Regions from separate parts of the Cytobacillus sp. OWB-43 genome, predicted to be linked through region 3. Evidence: a T-box and tRNA genes for the amino acid it is inferred to sense, from the RefSeq annotation. Region 3 holds a T-box; the other regions hold tRNA genes.
The links. A T-box is a leader RNA that pairs with one kind of tRNA and senses whether it is charged. The one in region 3 lies ahead of ileS (isoleucine--tRNA ligase), so its partner is inferred to be a tRNA-Ile.

Region 1 (6,803 bases), on a different contig from region 3:
ACAAGCTTCCTATCATATGTCACTAACTTCTGTTGGATTTGAAGCAATTTTATTTATCTATCCTTTTATTAACCAACCGCAGAAATCGAAAAAATGGGCACATATCGGAGTAGCCACCACGACAATTTTTTATACGATATTAGCGATAATTGCTTTTGCTTATTTCTCAAAAAAGCAATTAGAAAATACGATTTGGGCTACACTTTCTATGTGGCAAATGGTGCAATTTCCATTTGTTGAACGCTTTGAGTATATTGGGGTTGCCAATTGGTGTTTAATACTACTACCGAATATATGTCTCTCCCTTTGGATTGCTTCAAGGTTACTTAAAAGAGCCACTAAATTAAAGCAAAGAAAAGGTTCCATACTGATTTCAGTCATCTCTGTTATTATCGTTACTTTTTTTGAGAAGGGCTTAGATATTGAAAGGTTTAATCAAGTGGTTGAACTGGTGTCTGTTGCTTTTGTATTTGTTTATATTCCCTTTTTGTACTGTTTATCCCTCATTATAAAGAAGGTGAAGAAAACATGAAAAAATGGATATGTATCATTTGCTGCCTGTTTATACTTACTGGATGTGTACAAAAAAGAATAATAGATGAACTCAATATCGCAGTCGCAACTGGCTTTGACCCTGATACGAGTGATGAGCATTTGTTAAAGACAACCTTTCTTATGGAAGTATTCAACAAAGAAATGAGTGTAGAGAACAAAACTGTTACAACAACCGGTGATCTCAGGAGAGAGACACTGTATAAAGCAAACCGGCAATCACCCAATCCAATTGTAGTCGGTGGTTTAAGGCTTACATTATATAATATTGCCATTGCCGAACGTGGATTAACTGTTTATGTGGACGCCTATCAACGAGATGCTTCAATTGGAAAACGAATCTACTTTGCAACCACTGATAGTAGTACGGAGGAAATTTTAACAGGTGAATATGGCCCTCAAGGGAATGGAACTTTTATTTCTGACTTAATTGAACACAATGTTGACTATGGAGATTTACCTAAAACGAACTTAACCTTATTTATGAGAGATTTTTATCAAGAAGGGAAGGATATCTTCTTACCACATATCAAAAAAATCAATGAGCAAGAAATAGAACTAGCCGGCATATCATTATTCAAAGATCATGCTGCATATAAAATTCTTCCTAGTGATAAATTATTTTATTTTAAATTACTCGTTGATCGTTATAGTAGAGGTGATTTCTCTATCGACTTGCCGGATGGTCAAAAAGTGGCTATTAAAAGTATACATTCCAACCATAAATATAAATTAGATAAAAAGGATCCAACAAACATCACCATTAAAATTAAGGTCCAAGGTAATATAAAAGAATATTCAGGAAATAATTTGGATGATAAAAAAATAAAAGAGATAACGAATTTTATCAATAAGAAAATAAAAAATGAATGTTCAGCGCTTATTCAGTCATTTCAAGAAGATAATGCCGATCCAATCGGAATAGGTAAGGTTTATAGCACAAAAATACGCAATTTTGATTATAAAGAATGGAAAAAGGGATATCCTGACTTAAACATTAAAGTTGATGCGAAGGTAATTATACTGGATACTGGTGCATCTATCTAACAGCATTAACCCGAGAATTTAAAATTCTCGGGTTTCTTTTTCCTACGAAGATCTGGAAAACATGTACCGTTTACTATGAAATCCAATTGAAAAAATTAGCCCCATAGCGAGCATATTGCCCATTAGTGAGCTTCCTCCATAACTAATGAACGGTAGTGGGATTCCTGTAATCGGTAAAACACCAATTGTCATTCCGATATTTTGAAAGACATGGAAAGTTATTAAACTAATTACCCCTACACAAACATATGTATAGAATGGCGTTCTCGTACTAATACCTATTTTAGTCAAATGATAAATCAATAAGAAAAATAAACTAACAACCACACTTGCCCCAATAAAACCGAACTCTTCTCCTATGATACTAAAAATAAAATCTGTGTGACTTTCTGGTAAGTAAACTTCTCTTGTGCCGTAGCCCTTTCCTGTTGTCTCACCAGAACCGATTGCAAGTAAGGAGCGCGTTAGTTGAAAACCTGTAGAACTTTGATAATTATAAGGATCGATCCAAGAATAAATTCGCCCCAATTGGTATTCCTTTACTCCCAAATATTTCTCCAACAACTCTGGATGCCACAATACAAAATAAAAAATACCAACAACTAAAGTTACACCTACACTTACAATAGGCGCAAGTATTTTCCAAGTGATACCTGAGATAAAAACCATTCCGAGCAAAATCGCTAAAATTACCAAGGAAGTCCCCAAATCTGGTTGTTGCATGATGAGTAACAAAGGGAACCCAGTAACAATTAGCATTTTAAATAATAGGAAAAAATCTGTTTTCACAGTTTTTAATTGTGTCTTTTGATGATGGTCATCGATGACCCTGGCTAAAGCTAATATGAGAAAAACCTTTACTAACTCAGCAGGCTGTATTTGTCCAAGACCAGGCAGCCGTATCCATGATTTCGCTCCATTAATTACAGGAGCAATACTTTCAGGTGCGACAACAAGAAACCCAAGTAGCAATAGTCCAAAACCGTAAGCATACCAAGAAATTTTCTTTAATTGTTCAGCATCTAATGTAATGACTGCTAATATAATCCCTATTCCCACTACATACCATACAATTTGTTTTAGTAAAAAATTCTCACCGTATTGTTCAGTCGTTTGTGCACTATATATAGAAATACAGCTCACTAAAAACAATAAAAATAAAATAAGAACTAAAGTATAATCAATTCTCGATGTTGTCGTTCGTTTAGAAGTCATTAATCAATCTCCTTATGAAACAAAGGCTCTTCATTAAAAATAATCTGTGTACAATACTTCATTATATTTTTTTTAGATGAAAATCACAACAGCTACGTATATTTCTTTTTTGTAACAAAGAAAAAATGCATATTATAATTGTACATATTTACTTTGAATATCCTTCACCATCCACATGATGTTATTAGGTACTTGTGGCAAGAAATATCCGATAAAAAGAGGGCTTGTTACATATCGAGGGACAATTTTTGCAAATATTTCATTCTCGAAATGGTAAAAGAATAGATTATAGCTGTTACATGTAAAAGGAAAATCCCTCAAAATATATTTGGTTGCCATTTGAATATATTTAGCAAACGCTGCGATATCCTTTTTCTGTCCTAATTTAACATTAAATTCATAAAAACCAATACGTGGTTTATTAGATAAAGAAAATTCAGTATCACCATGTTGATCAATTAACTCTCCTACAAAATCGTCAGCCTGCACCTTATTTTGATATACGACATCATATAAACCTACAATTTGCATATGAGGATGAGCAATGCTTCCACCTGAATGAGGACCATGATTCTTGAAAAAAATCACAGATTTATATTTATCACTTTTCTCCATACTTAACCAATTGTCTAAACCAAATGTAATCAATCTGACTAAATGGTTGTCATCATACTGTGAAAGTTCCGTGTCACACTGATCTGTCTCGATTAAGACCGTTTGATGAGCATTTTCTAATACGGGATATTTATTCTCCAACCAAATGATTGGACCATCCTCCGCAATAATCTTCGTCAATTGTTCTCTCTGACAGAACGGACACACTTGTTCTTTATTCCTTATACTATTAGGTTTCTGTTTACCAATGCTTGTATTAAAAAATAAATGAGTATTTGTCATTTGTTATTCTCTCCTGATTTCAATTACTTACTTCTATTATAAAGGGCTTCTTCTTTATAGTGTGAAAGTTTGATTATGATTAGTATAAAATTCATCAATATTAAAGGCAACTTCACTTGCGTAACATGAAAACAAAAGTACATTATTAAATAAGATAAAAAAGATATTTGCATATGCAAATATCTTTTTTCTACTGTTAATTTACTATGACCTCAAATTCACTATGTTCATGTAATCCTTCATCATTTTCTACATGAACGACAATCTTGTATGTTCCATTATCAGTAAATGCATGTGTTGCTGTATACATCCCACTAGTTTCCTCTACTGCATCTACCCATGCCACCTGATGATCATCAATTGACTGAACGATTTCTAACCTCACATTTGCCTCTTCAAGTCCTTGTTCTTCTTTAGTAATATGAATATCAAATGGAGTTTCCTCATTCGTCTTAATATCAGCAGTAGGACTTATATGTATCGCTACATTTCCATCATGCTCATGTGCGCTGTGGCCTTGATTTTCTTCTTCGTTATCTATTTCAGCACTGCCTACCGCCACTTTAACTTTAGGCATAGTGTGCATACTTCTTGCGGTGACATGTGACTGAATATGATAGATAGCATCTTTTTCAAATGTATAGGATGCAACGTACTTGCCATCATTCTCGTGTTCTGCTTCTATTAATTCACCATTATCCTTTTTCCCATCTTCCCACAATTCAAATTTTACTTCATCTGCATCTTCCACAGACTCGTCTCCCTGAGTAACAGTAACTTCCAAGCGTACTTCTTCGTTCCTTTTAATCTGACTTGGTATCGAGATACTGGCATCGATTGCAGCAGGAACTGATCCTTCCCCACCACTAGAGTTTGCATCATTCTCTGCATTTCCACAAGCAGCAAGAAAAATAATCATAATTACAGAAAAGGTTGATATCCACTTCTTCATAAAAAGCCCCTCTTTCTTAAACATCTAATCTTTCTCATCTATATTACTAATAATATGTGTTAGAAAAGTGAAATAATTTGTTAATGAGAGAAATATGTAAAATAAAGAAAATATAGGTATAAAAAAAGATTTATTTGGAGAAACTTCTATTACAAGTGTAAATCCCCCTTTTTAGCTTCCTTTCATGGAAGCTTTTTTTTTGTACTTATCTACAAAGCTTTCAACTAGATGCCTAGAAGCTTAATTTAAAATTAATCATACAAAAAAAGCTCATAAACCTTATAGAAGATTTAAGAGCTTTGACGCGCCTTAGAGGATTCGAACCTCTGACCCACAGCTTAGAAGGCTGTTGCTCTATCCAGCTGAGCTAAAGGCGCAAACTAAAATATGTATGGCTCCGCAGGTAGGATTCGAACCTACGACCGTTCGGTTAACAGCCGAATGCTCTACCACTGAGCTACTGCGGAATAATATAAATGGTGGGCCTAAATGGACTCGAACCATCGACCTCACGCTTATCAGGCGTGCGCTCTAACCAGCTGAGCTATAGGCCCCTATTTAAGCGGGTGAAGGGAATCGAACCCTCATCATCAGCTTGGAAGGCTGAGGTTTTACCACTAAACTACACCCGCATTTAAGAACTTCAACATACCGGTGGTCGGGGTCGAACCGACACTCCCGAAGGAACACGATTTTGAGTCGTGCGCGTCTGCCAATTCCGCCACACCGGCATAAAGGCAACACCCGGATTTGAACCGGGGATAAAGGTTTTGCAGACCTCTGCCTTACCACTTGGCTATGCTGCCATAACTGGGCTAGTAGGGTTCGAACCTACGAATGACGGAATCAAAATCCGTTGCCTTACCACTTGGCTATAGCCCAATAAAATGTTTAAAAATGGGGCGGCTGATGGGAATCGAACCCACGAATGTCGGAACCACAATCCGATGCGTTAACCACTTCGCCACAACCGCCATAATTGGCAGGGGTAGTAGGAATCGAACCCACATCAAAGGTTTTGGAGACCTTCGTTTTACCATTAAACTATACCCCTAGATGGTGGAGGGGGGCAGATTCGAACTGCCGAACCCGAAGGAGCGGATTTACAGTCCGCCGCGTTTAGCCACTTCGCTACCCCTCCAAAAAAGACTAAATGGTGGCTCAGGACGGAATCGAACCGCCGACACAAGGATTTTCAGTCCTTTGCTCTACCGACTGAGCTACTGAGCCAAAATAATAAATATGTAAATGGCGGTCCGGACGGGACTCGAACCCGCGACCTCCTGCGTGACAGGCAGGCATTCTAACCAACTGAACTACCGGACCAGATTGCGGGGGCAGGATTTGAACCTGCGACCTTCGGGTTATGAGCCCGACGAGCTACCGGACTGCTCCACCCCGCGATAATAAATATTAATGGCGGAGGAAGAGGGATTCGAACCCCCGCGGGCTTTAACACCCCTGTCGGTTTTCAAGACCGATCCCTTCAGCCAGACTTGGGTATTCCTCCATTAATAAAAAAGCAATAGCGGCGGAGGGGATCGAACCCCCGACCTCACGGGTATGAACCGTACGCTCTAGCCAGCTGAGCTACACCGCCATAAAATATATTGTTAAAAATTAAATTGGTGGAGCCTAGCGGGATCGAACCGCTGACCTCCTGCGTGCAAAGCAGGCGCTCTCCCAGCTGAGCTAAGGCCCCTAAAAAGTATTCGTGGTCGGGAAGACAGGATTCGAACCTGCGACCCCTTGGTCCCAAACCAAGTGCTCTACCAAGCTGAGCTACTTCCCGAAATAAAACGCGCCCGAGAGGAGTCGAACCCCTAACCTTTTGATCCGTAGTCAAACGCTCTATCCAATTGAGCTACGGGCGCATATGGAGCGGAAGACGGGATTCGAACCCGCGACCCTCACCTTGGCAAGGTGATGTTCTACCACTGAACTACTTCCGCAAATATCCATTATAAAATACTAATGCGGGTGAAGGGAGTCGAACCCCCACGCCTTGCGGCGCCAGATCCTAAGTCTGGTGCGTCTGCCAATTCCGCCACACCCGCAAATATAAATGGTGAGCCATGAAGGACTCGAACCTTCGACCCTCTGATTAAAAGTCAGATGCTCTACCAACTGAGCTAATGGC
Region 2 (6,803 bases), on a different contig from region 3:
GCTGTCCCCTTGTGAGAGTAGGACGTTGCCGGGCATACATATTGGAGGATTAGCTCAGCTGGGAGAGCATCTGCCTTACAAGCAGAGGGTCGGCGGTTCGATCCCGTCATCCTCCACCATTTTTTGTGTGTATTTGCCGGCCTAGCTCAATTGGTAGAGCAACTGACTTGTAATCAGTAGGTTGGGGGTTCAAGTCCTCTGGCCGGCACCACTCGTGCTTTGTACGAGCCATTAGCTCAGTTGGTAGAGCATCTGACTTTTAATCAGAGGGTCGAAGGTTCGAGTCCTTCATGGCTCACCATTTGATCATTTTAATATGCGGGTGTGGCGGAATTGGCAGACGCACCAGACTTAGGATCTGGCGCCGCAAGGCGTGGGGGTTCGACTCCCTTCACCCGCACCATTTTTCATTTTAAATATTTGCGGAAGTAGTTCAGTGGTAGAACATCACCTTGCCAAGGTGAGGGTCGCGGGTTCGAATCCCGTCTTCCGCTCCAATATGTGCCGGGGTGGCGGAACTGGCAGACGCACAGGACTTAAAATCCTGCGGTAGGTGACTACCGTACCGGTTCGATTCCGGTCCTCGGCACCATTCTTTTTAAAATTAAGCGCCCGTAGCTCAATTGGATAGAGCGTTTGACTACGGATCAAAAGGTTAGGGGTTCGACTCCTCTCGGGCGCGTTTTGTATCGGGAAGTAGCTCAGCTTGGTAGAGCACTTGGTTTGGGACCAAGGGGTCGCAGGTTCGAATCCTGTCTTCCCGACCACTAGATATACATATATATTTTTAGGGGCCTTAGCTCAGCTGGGAGAGCGCCTGCTTTGCACGCAGGAGGTCAGCGGTTCGATCCCGCTAGGCTCCACCAATTAATTTTATACAATATATTCTATGGCGGTGTAGCTCAGCTGGCTAGAGCGTACGGTTCATACCCGTGAGGTCGGGGGTTCGATCCCCTCCGCCGCTACCATAGATAGAATGATGGACCTTTAGCTCAGCTGGTTAGAGCAGACGGCTCATAACCGTCCGGTCGTAGGTTCGAGTCCTACAAGGTCCACCATTATTCGGAGGAATACCCAAGTCTGGCTGAAGGGATCGGTCTTGAAAACCGACAGGGGTGTTAAAGCCCGCGGGGGTTCGAATCCCTCTTCCTCCGCCATTCATATTATTATCGCGGGGTGGAGCAGTCCGGTAGCTCGTCGGGCTCATAACCCGAAGGTCGCAGGTTCAAATCCTGCCCCCGCAATCTGGTCCGGTAGTTCAGTTGGTTAGAATGCCTGCCTGTCACGCAGGAGGTCGCGGGTTCGAGTCCCGTCCGGACCGCCATTTACATATTTATTATTTTGGCTCAGTAGCTCAGTCGGTAGAGCAAAGGACTGAAAATCCTTGTGTCGGCGGTTCGATTCCGTCCTGAGCCATCTTTTATGGCGGTTGTGGCGAAGTGGTTAACGCATCGGATTGTGGTTCCGACATTCGTGGGTTCGATTCCCATCAGCCGCCCCATTGCGGGTGTAGTTTAGTGGTAAAACCTCAGCCTTCCAAGCTGATGATGAGGGTTCGATTCCCTTCACCCGCTTAAATAGGGGCCTATAGCTCAGCTGGTTAGAGCGCACGCCTGATAAGCGTGAGGTCGATGGTTCGAGTCCATTTAGGCCCACCATTTATATTATTCCGCAGTAGCTCAGTGGTAGAGCATTCGGCTGTTAACCGAACGGTCGTAGGTTCGAATCCTACCTGCGGAGCCATATGGAGAAGTACTCAAGTGGCTGAAGAGGCGCCCCTGCTAAGGGTGTAGGTCGGGCAACCGGCGCGAGGGTTCAAATCCCTCCTTCTCCGCCAGTTGGCCCCTTGGTCAAGCGGTTAAGACACCGCCCTTTCACGGCGGTAACACGGGTTCGAATCCCGTAGGGGTCATAAAAAAGAAGCTGTCAACATAAGTTGACAGCTTCTTTTTTATGTGGCTAACACTTTTTGGATGTTATATTATCTGTCATTAGATGTCAAAATAATTTGAAAAATAACAAGGGATTTTTATACTTAAGACGAATTATTTAAGAAAGAGTAATGTAATACAAGGAGTGGAATGAATTAAGATGAATACAACTGCATACCCCACTGAATTCGAAATGCACTTGTTTCATGAAGGAAGCTTATTTAAGGCATACGAACTGTTTGGATCACACCGTCATAAAGAAGGAGATAATTGGGTTACTTCCTTTACTATCTATGCTCCACATGCCACCTCAATATCATTAGTTGGTTCTTTTAATCATTGGAATGGCGAAGGTTTTTCATTAGATAAAGTAAATAAAGAGGGGATATGGAGAATTCAGCTAGATGGAGATTTAACAGGAGAAATTTATAAATATGCAATTAAGAACAAGGATGAACAAACTTTTTTAAAGGCTGATCCTTTTGCTTTTTGTTCAGAATTACGGCCTAGTACTGCTTCGATTGTTTATTCCTTAGAAGGTTACAAATGGAAGGACCAAGGCTGGCAAAAGGAAAAACAACAAAGGAAAGCATTTTCAGAACCTATGATGATATATGAGATGCACTTAGGTACATGGAAAAAGAGGAATGGCCTTTTATTGACATACAGTGAACTAGCAGAAGAAATCATTCCTTACGTAAAGGAGCATGGTTTTACACATATTGAATTGATGCCTATAATTGAACACCCTTATGATCGTTCATGGGGGTATCAAGGAACAGGCTATTATTCGGCTACTAGTAGATATGGTGAACCAAAAGATTTAATGTTTTTTATTGATCAATGTCATCAAAATAATATTGGTGTTATTTTAGATTGGGTACCAGGACATTTCTGTAAAGATCAACATGGGCTATATTGTTTAGATGGTGAATATGTTTATGAATACGAAACAGAAGCTGATAGGGAAAATTTTGTTTGGGGTACAGCTAATTTTAATTTAAGTAAAACAGAGGTTCATAGTTTCCTCATATCCAATGCTATTTTTTGGATGGAAAAATACCATGTCGATGGATTTAGAATTGATGCAGTATCAAATATCATTTTTTGGCCTAATAACGAGAATAGGGAAAATCCATTTGGTATTCAATTTTTACAGAAATTAAATAAGGCTGTTTTTGCTTATGATCCTTCTATCTTGATGATGGCAGAGGATTCTACAGATTGGCCCCAAGTAACGGCTCCTGTTCACTATGGCGGATTAGGTTTCAGTTATAAATGGAATATGGGGTGGATGAATGATGTATTATCTTATATGGAGAAAGCCCCACATGAACGGCAATACCACCATAATAAAATGACTTTTTCATTAATGTATGCATACTCCGAAAATTTTCTCTTACCGTTATCACATGATGAGGTTGTCCATGGGAAGAAATCCCTGCTAGACAAGATGCCAGGAGATTATTGGCAAAAATTTGCCCAATATCGTTTGCTCTTAGGTTTTATGATGACACATCCAGGTAAAAAGCTGTTATTTATGGGGTTTGAGCTAGGACAATTTGCCGAGTGGAAAGATGAAGCTGAGTTGGATTGGCACTTACTTCAGTATGAAATGCATGCAAAAACGAATCATTATGTGAAGAAGTTAATAAAGTTATATAAGAGATCTAAATCATTATATGAATGGGACCACAGATCAGAAGGTTTTGAGTGGATTGATGCTAATAACCATCAGCAATCCATTTTTTCATTTATTCGTAAAGGAGTAGAAGAACAAGAAATATTAATTGTTGTATGTAACTTTTCCCCTCAAGTATATATGAATTTTCGAATGGGTGTTCCTAAAAATGGGAGTTATAGAGAAGTGTTTAATAGTGATAATAATGAATTTGGTGGCTCCCATTGTATTAATAAACGTGTATTAAATACAAAAAAACTATCCTATCATGGAAAACCATACAGCATCGAAATGACGATACCACCATTCGGTATTTCAGTTTTACGTCCTGTTAGAAAAAGAAAAAGGAGTGATGTTGTAAATGGCTAACAAGAAATGTGTAGCGATGTTGCTTGCTGGAGGCAAAGGAAGCCGCCTTAATTCTTTGACGAAGGAGCTTGCTAAACCAGCTGTACCTTTTGGAGGTAAATACCGCATCATCGATTTTACACTTAGTAATTGTACAAATTCAGGCATCGATACAGTCGGTGTACTAACACAATATCAACCGCTAATACTCAATTCATATATTGGCATAGGAAGCGCTTGGGATTTGGATAGAAGAAATGGCGGTGTGACAGTACTTCCCCCATACAGTGAATCTTCTGAAGTCAAATGGTATACAGGTACGGCAAGTGCTATCTATCAGAATATCAATTATTTAGAGCAACATAACCCCGAATATGTATTAATTTTATCAGGTGACCATATTTACAAAATGAACTATGACTTAATGCTAGATTACCATATTAGTAAAGGAGCTGATGCGACAATCTCTGTTATAGAGGTCCCGTGGCATGAAACAAATCGTTTTGGTATTATGAATACTTCTTTAGATATGAGAATAGAAGATTTTGAAGAAAAACCTGAGCAAGCAAAGAATAATTTAGCATCAATGGGCATTTATATCTTTAAATGGTCAGTACTAAATGAGTTTTTACAAAAGGATAATCAAAATAAGGACTCAAGCCATGATTTTGGAAAAGATATTATTCCTGAGATGTTGAAGTTAAATAAGAAACTTTATGCCTATCCTTTTAATGGTTATTGGAAAGACGTTGGTACAGTTCAAAGTCTATGGGAAGCTAATATGGATTTATTAGATGACAATTGTGAGTTAAATCTTTTTGATCAAGACTGGAGAATTTACTCAGTTAATCCTAACCATCCTCCACAATATATTTCTCCACAAGCAAAGGTCAAACAATCTTTAGTAAATGAAGGATGTACGATTGAAGGCGAGGTAATCAAATCAGTTCTCTTTCAAGGTGTAGCGATTGATAAAGGGTCTGTTATTAAAGAGTCAGTAGTTATGCCAAATACAAGGATTGGTAAGAATGTCATATTAGAAAAAGTCATTGTCCCATCTAATATAGTTATACCAGATGGGACAGTAATTAAAGAAAGAAAAGAAACAAGTGAAGCATTGTTAATCACGCCAGAAAGTATTTGTCATTTTGCATAAATGTAGAACTGTATGATTTTTACTGGGGGGATATTGATTGAATAATCGTTTATTAGGAGTCATTGATGCGACAACTTATCATAAGGGACTGGATGAGTTAACCCTTCATCGTTCTTTAGCTGCTGTTCCTTTTGCTGGAAGATATAGACTAATAGATTTTATTCTCTCTAATATGGTCAATTCAGGAATAGAGAGTGTGGCGATTTTTCCGAAATATCAATACCGATCTTTGATGGATCATCTAGGATCGGGGAAGAACTGGGATCTAGATAGAAAAAGAGATGGTCTTTTCTTCTTCCCATCACCGATGATTGATAGTTCAAATAGTGGGATTGGTTCATTTAATCATTTTGTCGCTAACATTGATTATTTTTATCGTAGTTCACAAGATTATGCATTAATTGCTAATTGCTATACCGTTTGTAATATTGATTTCTCACCAGTTTTACAGCGACATATTCAATCTGGCTGTGATATTACGTCAATTCAACAGCTAAATCAACCTTTAGAAATGTATTTGGTCAAAAAAGATCTTCTAATAGATATGATTCAAACTCGGAGACAAACAGGTTATACATGTATAAGTGATATTATGGCTGATATCCATCAGCCTTACACAATTTGTCATTATGAATATAAGGGGGAGGCAGTAACTATCGATTCTGTCCAATCTTATTTTCAAGCGAGCATGGAACTACTAACCCCCGATGTCTGGAGAAATTTATTTTTAAGAGATTTTCCAATTTATACAAAAGTAAAAGATGAACCGCCAACAAGATATCTAAATGGTTGTGAAGTAAAGAATTCTATTGTGGCCAACGGTTGCCAAATAGAAGGAAAAGTAGAAAATAGTATTATTGCTAGGGGTGTAAAAGTCGGTAAAAATACGATAGTAAGAAACTGTGTGATTATGCAGAAATGTGAGATTCAAGAGGGATGTGTATTAGATTCTGTTATTTTAGATAAAGATGTGAAAGTAGAAGAAGGAACCTACTTAACAGGCACACAATCGGTCCCTTTTGTTGTTAAAAAAGGGTCAATTCAAGGAGCGTTGATGAATTCGTGAAAGTATTATTTGCCGTCTCAGAATGTGTCCCTTTTATTAAATCAGGTGGATTAGCAGATGTCGCAGGTTCGTTACCGAAGGAATTAACGAAACAAGGGACGGAAGTAAGAATAATATTACCGAAGTATGGGAACATCCCTGCCTTATATAAGAATAAGACAAAAAAGATAGCCGAATTCGTAGTCGCTGTTGGCTGGCGCAATCAATATTGTGGAATTGAAGTGCTCGAGTTAAATGATATTACTTTTTATTTTGTAGATAATGAATACTATTTTAAGAGAGAACAATTATATGGTTACGATGATGATGGTGAGCGATTTGCTTATTTTAATAGAGCTGTATTAGAAGCACTGGCACAGCTCGACTATTATCCTGATATTATTCATTGCCATGATTGGCATACAGGCATGATTCCTTTTTTATTAAGAGTTCATTATCAAAAAAGAAGTGGGTATGAATTGATTAAAACAGTCTTTACGATTCATAATCTACACTTTCAAGGTGTCTTCCCTAAAGAGGCCATTCATGATTTGTTTGGGTTGGGGTTTGAGTATTATCGTGAAGATCAATTAAAGTATTATGATTGTATTAATTTTATGAAAGGTGCCATAGTAGCAGCTG
Region 3 (6,803 bases):
AAATCGCGATGAAGGCCTATTAGAAAAACAAGCTGTCATTAAAAATGGGGCTGTTTGGCATTATATCGGAAGCTTACAATCTAGAAAAGTAAAAAATATCATCAATAAAGTGGATTATATCCATTCATTAGATCGCATATCTCTTGCAAAAGAGATTGAAAAGCGAGCGAATAAACCAATTAAATGCTTTGTACAAGTTAATGTGTCTGGAGAAGATTCGAAGCAAGGGTTATCCAAAGAAGAAATCATTCCTTTTGTTAAATCACTGTCAGATTTTAAACAAATAGAAGTAGTTGGTCTTATGACAATGGCACCATTTACAAGTGATGAGACAGTATTAAGAAATTGTTTTCGAAATTTGAAGTTGATTCAGAAAGAAGTATTATCCCTTCAATTATCTCATGCACCGTGTAAAGAATTATCAATGGGGATGTCCAATGATTATCAAATTGCTATTGAAGAAGGGGCAACAATGGTCCGTATAGGAACGGCTTTAGTTGGAAAAGAAAAGTAAGGAGGCTAGGTGCAGATGAGTATAAAATCAAAGTTTAAATCATATTTCTTTTTAGATGACGAAGAAGACAACTATGAGACAAGAGAAGATGATTACGCTAATAGTAGGGATCGTAAAGAAGAGCAAGAAACAACCTCTGTGCGGACTTCTCAAAGGCAGCACGCTGCAACAAAACAAAATGTCGTAAGTTTACAATCCGTTCAAGGACAAGGCGGTCAGCAAAAATCATCAAAAGTTGTCCTTGTGGAGCCACGGGTCTATGCTGAAGCTCAAGAAATTGCTGATCAATTGAAGAATAGAAAAGCAGTTGTGGTTAATCTCCAAAGAATTGATAAAAGCCAGGCAAAGCGCATTGTTGATTTTTTAAGTGGAACTGTGTATGCCATTGGTGGAGATATACAAAAAATTGGAATGGACATCTTTTTATGTACACCTGAAAACGTTGAAGTATCTGGGAATATTTCACAAATGATTCAGGAACATGAAGAAGAAAACTCGAGGTGGTAAATTAAATATGGCAACTTTATTTTCGATTATTATAACAGCCGTGGAGATTTATTCATGGGCATTGATTATATACATACTCATGTCATGGTTTCCGAATGCAAGAGAATCTAGTATTGGGCAAATGTTAACAAAAATTTGTGAACCATTTCTTGAACCATTTAGACGTGTCATTCCGCCAATTGGTGGGATGTTAGATATTTCGCCGATTGTAGCGATATTAGTATTAAATTTAGCTACATCCGGAATAAGACAAATATTTTTTTGGATGATGTAAAAAATACGAGCTAATGCTTAGCTCGTATTTTGTTTTTATCAATAACAAATCATCGGATTCTAAGACAGTTGTAAAACAAATAAAAAAATAAATGTTATACTATTATACAATTGTAAACATAGGGGTAAGCGAGAAATTAGGCATTTCTTGCCTAACCAGTTTTAAAGGAGTAAGCTAATGTCAAATATATATCAACATTTTCGTATGGAAGAGAGAGAGTTTATTGATCAAGTGTTAAGTTGGCGACAAACGGTTGAACAAACGTATGCGCCTAAGCTTACAGATTTTCTCGATCCAAGGGAACAAGATATTTTACACACCATCATTGGTTCTCAAAGTGATGTGCGCGTCCAATTTGACGGTGGACATAGAAACGCTGAAAGAAAACGCGCGCTTATTTTTCCTGATTATTTTATACCGGAAATGGACGATTTTCGCTTAGAGTTATACCAAGTAAATTATCCGCATAAATTCGTATTAATCGAGCATCCCCAAGTACTTGGAAGCCTGATGTCACTCGGATTGAAAAGAAGTAAATTTGGAGATATTTTGTTTGAAGGTCATACGATACAAGTAATTGTCTCTAAGGAAGTATCCTCTTATATTTCTATGCAATTAGAATCTGTTGGGAAAGCTTCTGTTCAACTTGAAGAAAAGCCATTTTCATCTGTTATCGATGCAAAAGAGCAGTGGCAAGAAAAAGTTTTTACAATGTCATCCTTAAGACTTGATACGCTTATTGCATCGATTTATAATTTTTCTAGACAAAAGGCGCAACAACTCATTTCTGCAAAAAAAGTAAAAGTAAATTGGGCAATGAAAGAAAATGTAGCATTCGATTGCCGTGAGAGTGATACAATTTCAGTAAGAGGCTATGGGCGCTGTAAGGTTATTGCGATAGAGGGAAAAACGAAGAAAGAAAAATGGAAAGTAGTTGTCGGTATACAAAAATAATCTTTTTTAGCTATAATGATTATAGTGTTTTACCGATATAAAATTGAAAGTGTATCGAATTTTATGCAGGAATCTGCAAGAAACTGTCGAATTACATGTTAACAAATGTACATAATTTGACCAACTGATCTAGGAGGTGGCCTTATGCCATTAACACCATTAGATATTCATAACAAAGAGTTCAGCAAAGGTTTTCGTGGATATGATGAAGATGAAGTAAATGAGTTTTTAGATCAAGTGATTAAAGACTATGAAATCATTATTCGTGAGAAGAAGGAATTAGAAGAGCGTTTAAACGACTTAAATGAAAGAGTCGGACATTTTAATACGATTGAAGAGACGTTAAATAAGTCGATTGTTGTTGCGCAAGAAGCTGGCGAAGAAGTGAAGCGAAACGCACAGAAAGAGGCAAAGTTAATTATTCGGGAAGCGGAGAAAAACGCCGATAGGATTGTGAATGAATCATTATCTAAAGCAAGGAAGATTGCGCTAGATATAGAAGATTTGAAAAAGCAATCGAAAGTATTTAGAAATCGTTTTAAAATGTTAATTGAAGCTCAATTAGATATGCTTCAGAATGATGACTGGGACCACTTAATGGAATATGAGCTAGATACAACAGAATTAAAGTCTACAAAAGAAGAAGAGTCTAGAGTATAAGATACTTTTATCTTTTAAGATGAACGACGACTTGACGAAGTTGTATCCTATCGCATATAATCTAGAAAAAACATGATAAAACGATGACAGGGATAGTAGCATTCTATCTTACTTAAAAGAGTGGATTTCCACTTCAGCGATTCAGGGAAGGTGAAAGCCTGATATTAAGGAGAAGAATTTGAACATCACCCTTGAGTTCCTTACTTGAGCTAAAAAGTTAGAGTAAGGCGTAGACGTTCACGTTACGAATTGATTTTTGAGCGGATAGGAAATTTCTCTATCTACAAGGGTGGTACCGCGGGAATATATAACCTCTCGTCCCTTTTTTGGGATGAGGGGTTTTTTGTGTTTTTTCCGAGTACCTTATGTATGAACGCTACTTTGGTCATAATGTTATGTAGTATGTTGAGGAGGAAATGAGCTATGGATTACAAAGATACTTTATTAATGCCTAAAACAGATTTCCCAATGAGAGGAAATCTGCCAAAAAGAGAACCTGAAATGCAAACAGAATGGAATGAACAAGATATTTATGCAAAAGTGCTTGAGCGCACGAAAAATCAACCGTTGTTTGTCCTGCATGACGGTCCTCCTTATGCGAATGGCGATCTTCATATCGGACATGCGTTAAATAAAATTTTAAAAGACTTCATTAACCGCTATAAGTCAATGAGTGGTTACCATGCACCATATGTACCTGGTTGGGATACGCATGGATTACCCATTGAACAAGCGTTAACGAATAAAGGTGTAAAACGTAAAGAAATGACGGTAGCAGAATTCCGTAAGCTTTGTGAAGAATATGCGTACGGTCAAATCGAAAATCAACGTGAACAATTCATGCGATTAGGTGTTCGTGGAGATTGGGAAAATCCCTATATTACATTAAAACCTGCCTATGAGGCCCAACAAATCAAAGTTTTTGGTGAGATGGCGAAGAAAGGTTATATCTATAAAGGGAAGAAACCTGTATACTGGTCACCATCATCTGAGTCTGCATTAGCTGAAGCTGAGATTGAATATAAAGATAAGCAATCCGCTTCCATTTATGTAGGATTTAAAGTGAAAGATGGCAAAGATGTTTTAACTGATGACGTACGTATTGTTATTTGGACAACTACTCCTTGGACAATGCCAGCTAACTTAGGTATTTCTGTCCACCCGAAACTAAAATATGTTGTCGTTGAAGTGGATAACGAAAAATATTTAGTAGCTGAAGACCTGCTAGCGGCTGTATCAGAAGAGATTGGCTGGGAAAATCCTAAGGTCGTTCAAACCATTCAAGGTAGTGACTTAGAATATGTGACTGCTGAACATCCATTATATGGCCGTGATTCACTTGTTATGCTAGGTGACCATGTAACTACAGACGCTGGTACTGGTTGTGTTCATACGGCTCCAGGACATGGTGAAGACGACTTTTACATCGGCTCTAAATATGGTTTAGATGTATTATGTCCAGTAGATGATAAAGGGGTAATGACAGAAGAAGCGCCTGGCTTTGAAGGTCTTTTCTATGATAAGGCGAATAAACCAATCACTGAAAAATTAGAAGAAGTTGGCGCGTTATTGAAGCTTTCTTTTATCAAGCATTCTTATCCACATGATTGGCGCACAAAAAAACCAGTTATTTTCCGTGCAACGGCTCAATGGTTTGCGTCAATTAAAGATTTTAGACAGGAATTATTGCAAGCAATTAATGATACAACATTTACACCAGCATGGGGCGAAACAAGGCTTTATAATATGGTTCGTGATCGTGGCGATTGGTGTATTTCTAGACAGCGCGCATGGGGTGTGCCAATTCCTGTCTTCTATGCAGAAAATGGAGAAGAGATTATTACAGACGAAACCATTAATCATGTATCCAACCTATTTAGAGAGCACGGTTCTAATGTGTGGTTTGAAAAAGAGGCAAAGGAATTATTGCCTGAAGGATTTACTCATCCAGGTAGCCCAAATGGAGTATTTACAAAAGAAACTGATATTATGGATGTGTGGTTTGATTCCGGTTCTTCGCATCAAGCTGTATTGCTAGAACGTGAAGATTTACAAAGACCAGCAGACCTTTATCTAGAAGGATCTGATCAATATAGAGGTTGGTTTAACTCATCATTATCAACAGGTGTCGCTGTAACTGGTAAAGCACCATATAAAGGCATCTTAAGTCACGGCTTTGTTTTAGATGGTGAAGGTAGAAAAATGAGTAAATCAATTGGTAATGTCATTGTACCTTCAAAAGTGATGAACCAATTAGGTGCAGATATTTTAAGACTTTGGGTTGCATCAGTTGATTACCAAGCAGATGTAAGAGTATCTGATCCAATCTTAAAACAAGTAGCAGAAGTTTACCGTAAAATTAGAAACACTTTCCGCTTCTTATTAGGAAACTTAGCTGATTTTGATCCAGCAGTACATCGAGTTTCTTATGATGATTTACGTGAAGTCGATCAGTTTATGTTAGTGAAGTTAAATAAACTAATCGAAACATCGCTTCAATCATATGAGAACTATGAATTTGCAGGTATTTACCATGCTGTGAATAATTTCTGCACATTAGACTTAAGTTCGTTCTATTTAGACTTTGCGAAAGATGTATTGTACATTGAAGCGCAAGATCAACATGATCGTCGTGCGATTCAAACAGTGCTTTATGATAGCTTAGTTGCCCTTACTAAGCTTGTATCACCGATTCTTTCTCATACAGCTGATGAAGTTTGGCGTCACATTCCAAATGTGGAGGAGATGAGTGTTCAATTGACTGATATGCCGTCAGTAGAAACTTTTGCCAATGCGGAAGAATTAACGGCAAAATGGACAGCATTCATGAAATTAAGAAATCATGTCCTAAAAGCTCTAGAAGAAGCACGAAATGAAAAAGTAATCGGTAAATCATTGACAGCAAAAGTAACGTTGTATGTCGATAACGAAACCAATTCATTACTTGATTCTATTTCAGAAAGCCTACCACAACTCTTTATCGTTTCTGCATTTGAAGTGGCAGGCAGCTTAGAACAAGCACCAAATGAAGCACATAAATTTGACAATGTAGCAATCCTAGTTTCCAAAGCTGAAGGCGAAACATGTGAACGTTGTTGGACTGTCACACCAGAAGTAGGGGAAGTAGATGAATTTTCAACACTTTGCCCACGTTGTGCTACTGTCGTAAAAGAAAACTATAGCCATTTGAGCTAAGTGGCAGTAGGTTAAAAAGTACTACCATATTTTTGGCCCGGACTAACCGTTCGGGTCTTTTTCTAATTATATAAAAAGGATTAATGAAGATAGAAAATGAAGTAAAGCTAAAAATGATTTTTACCATAAAGCAAGTACGTTAGTGCATGGTTTTTATAATGTCTCGGCTTTTCACACTTTCCATTTTAATCCTTCATGATAATGAGTAAAAACTAATAAAATTTTCCTCAACCTGCAAAACTTGTTCAGCTTGTAAAATCTTTAGAGGCGTTCAAAATTAGCCAGTTGCTCATAATAACTTTATGAACAATCTTGTAGGATGAAGGGGGATTTTTTTGAACAATCAACCACATGTTATTCCACTAATTGAAGAGCTTCGTAATACGAGACAAGAGTTACTTGAGAGGTTAATGCAAAGTAATCTTCACCCCTTTATAAATGAAATGATATTAGATGAACTATATGATGTTGAAAAGGCAATTGAGAAGTATGAAAATGGCCAATTCGGCACATGTGAAATTTCTGGTGAGTTTTTGCCAGAGGATTTATTAACATTAATCCCTACGCTGAAAACAATGGACGATTGTCAGTCTCTTAAAAGGTTCTATCGTAAAGCCCTATATGATTAAAACGATCGCTTAAAGAGCAAAGCTACCGTTTTTTATGGGTTTATGCTAAAATGCAAAGGTATACAAATGA

Region 1: it has a tRNA-Ile gene. The T-box ahead of ileS (isoleucine--tRNA ligase) is inferred to sense a tRNA for this amino acid. The anticodon was not compared.
Region 2: it has a tRNA-Ile gene. The T-box ahead of ileS (isoleucine--tRNA ligase) is inferred to sense a tRNA for this amino acid. The anticodon was not compared.

The regions. Positions count from the first base shown of each region.
Region 1 is NZ_JAYEFF010000007.1:176,632-183,434, forward strand. It holds gene U9M49_RS20025 (GerAB/ArcD/ProY family transporter) at 1-532, shown strand, start outside; gene U9M49_RS20030 (Ger(x)C family spore germination protein) at 529-1,599, shown strand; gene rodA (rod shape-determining protein RodA) at 1,642-2,814, opposite strand; gene U9M49_RS20040 (DUF4931 domain-containing protein) at 2,947-3,711, opposite strand; gene U9M49_RS20045 (FixH family protein) at 3,908-4,663, opposite strand; tRNA gene U9M49_RS20050 (tRNA-Arg) at 4,967-5,040, opposite strand; tRNA gene U9M49_RS20055 (tRNA-Asn) at 5,056-5,130, opposite strand; tRNA gene U9M49_RS20060 (tRNA-Ile) at 5,141-5,217, opposite strand; tRNA gene U9M49_RS20065 (tRNA-Gly) at 5,225-5,295, opposite strand; tRNA gene U9M49_RS20070 (tRNA-Leu) at 5,313-5,394, opposite strand; tRNA gene U9M49_RS20075 (tRNA-Cys) at 5,399-5,469, opposite strand; tRNA gene U9M49_RS20080 (tRNA-Gln) at 5,474-5,545, opposite strand; tRNA gene U9M49_RS20085 (tRNA-His) at 5,562-5,637, opposite strand; tRNA gene U9M49_RS20090 (tRNA-Trp) at 5,644-5,717, opposite strand; tRNA gene U9M49_RS20095 (tRNA-Tyr) at 5,721-5,804, opposite strand; tRNA gene U9M49_RS20100 (tRNA-Phe) at 5,818-5,893, opposite strand; tRNA gene U9M49_RS20105 (tRNA-Asp) at 5,913-5,989, opposite strand; tRNA gene U9M49_RS20110 (tRNA-Met) at 5,993-6,066, opposite strand; tRNA gene U9M49_RS20115 (tRNA-Ser) at 6,081-6,173, opposite strand; tRNA gene U9M49_RS20120 (tRNA-Met) at 6,190-6,263, opposite strand; tRNA gene U9M49_RS20125 (tRNA-Ala) at 6,290-6,365, opposite strand; tRNA gene U9M49_RS20130 (tRNA-Pro) at 6,379-6,455, opposite strand; tRNA gene U9M49_RS20135 (tRNA-Arg) at 6,464-6,537, opposite strand; tRNA gene U9M49_RS20140 (tRNA-Gly) at 6,541-6,615, opposite strand; tRNA gene U9M49_RS20145 (tRNA-Leu) at 6,639-6,720, opposite strand; tRNA gene U9M49_RS20150 (tRNA-Lys) at 6,730-6,803, opposite strand, start outside.
Region 2 is NZ_JAYEFF010000006.1:186,034-192,836, reverse strand. It holds partial or broken rRNA gene rrf (5S ribosomal RNA) at 1-34, shown strand, start outside; tRNA gene U9M49_RS19120 (tRNA-Val) at 44-119, shown strand; tRNA gene U9M49_RS19115 (tRNA-Thr) at 136-211, shown strand; tRNA gene U9M49_RS19110 (tRNA-Lys) at 226-301, shown strand; tRNA gene U9M49_RS19105 (tRNA-Leu) at 319-403, shown strand; tRNA gene U9M49_RS19100 (tRNA-Gly) at 423-497, shown strand; tRNA gene U9M49_RS19095 (tRNA-Leu) at 504-592, shown strand; tRNA gene U9M49_RS19090 (tRNA-Arg) at 609-682, shown strand; tRNA gene U9M49_RS19085 (tRNA-Pro) at 691-767, shown strand; tRNA gene U9M49_RS19080 (tRNA-Ala) at 791-866, shown strand; tRNA gene U9M49_RS19075 (tRNA-Met) at 892-968, shown strand; tRNA gene U9M49_RS19070 (tRNA-Ile) at 982-1,058, shown strand; tRNA gene U9M49_RS19065 (tRNA-Ser) at 1,065-1,157, shown strand; tRNA gene U9M49_RS19060 (tRNA-Met) at 1,171-1,244, shown strand; tRNA gene U9M49_RS19055 (tRNA-Asp) at 1,248-1,324, shown strand; tRNA gene U9M49_RS19050 (tRNA-Phe) at 1,344-1,416, shown strand; tRNA gene U9M49_RS19045 (tRNA-His) at 1,426-1,501, shown strand; tRNA gene U9M49_RS19040 (tRNA-Gly) at 1,504-1,574, shown strand; tRNA gene U9M49_RS19035 (tRNA-Ile) at 1,582-1,658, shown strand; tRNA gene U9M49_RS19030 (tRNA-Asn) at 1,669-1,743, shown strand; tRNA gene U9M49_RS19025 (tRNA-Ser) at 1,747-1,837, shown strand; tRNA gene U9M49_RS19020 (tRNA-Glu) at 1,841-1,912, shown strand; gene glgB (1,4-alpha-glucan branching enzyme) at 2,092-3,981, shown strand; gene U9M49_RS19010 (glucose-1-phosphate adenylyltransferase) at 3,974-5,116, shown strand; gene U9M49_RS19005 (sugar phosphate nucleotidyltransferase) at 5,154-6,182, shown strand; gene glgA (glycogen synthase GlgA) at 6,179-6,803, shown strand, end outside.
Region 3 is NZ_JAYEFF010000001.1:420,280-427,082, forward strand. It holds gene U9M49_RS02200 (YggS family pyridoxal phosphate-dependent enzyme) at 1-514, shown strand, start outside; gene U9M49_RS02205 (cell division protein SepF) at 530-1,021, shown strand; gene U9M49_RS02210 (YggT family protein) at 1,029-1,295, shown strand; gene U9M49_RS02215 (RNA-binding protein) at 1,473-2,249, shown strand; gene U9M49_RS02220 (DivIVA domain-containing protein) at 2,394-2,909, shown strand; T-box leader at 2,984-3,235, shown strand; gene ileS (isoleucine--tRNA ligase) at 3,333-6,104, shown strand; gene U9M49_RS02230 (hypothetical protein) at 6,440-6,733, shown strand.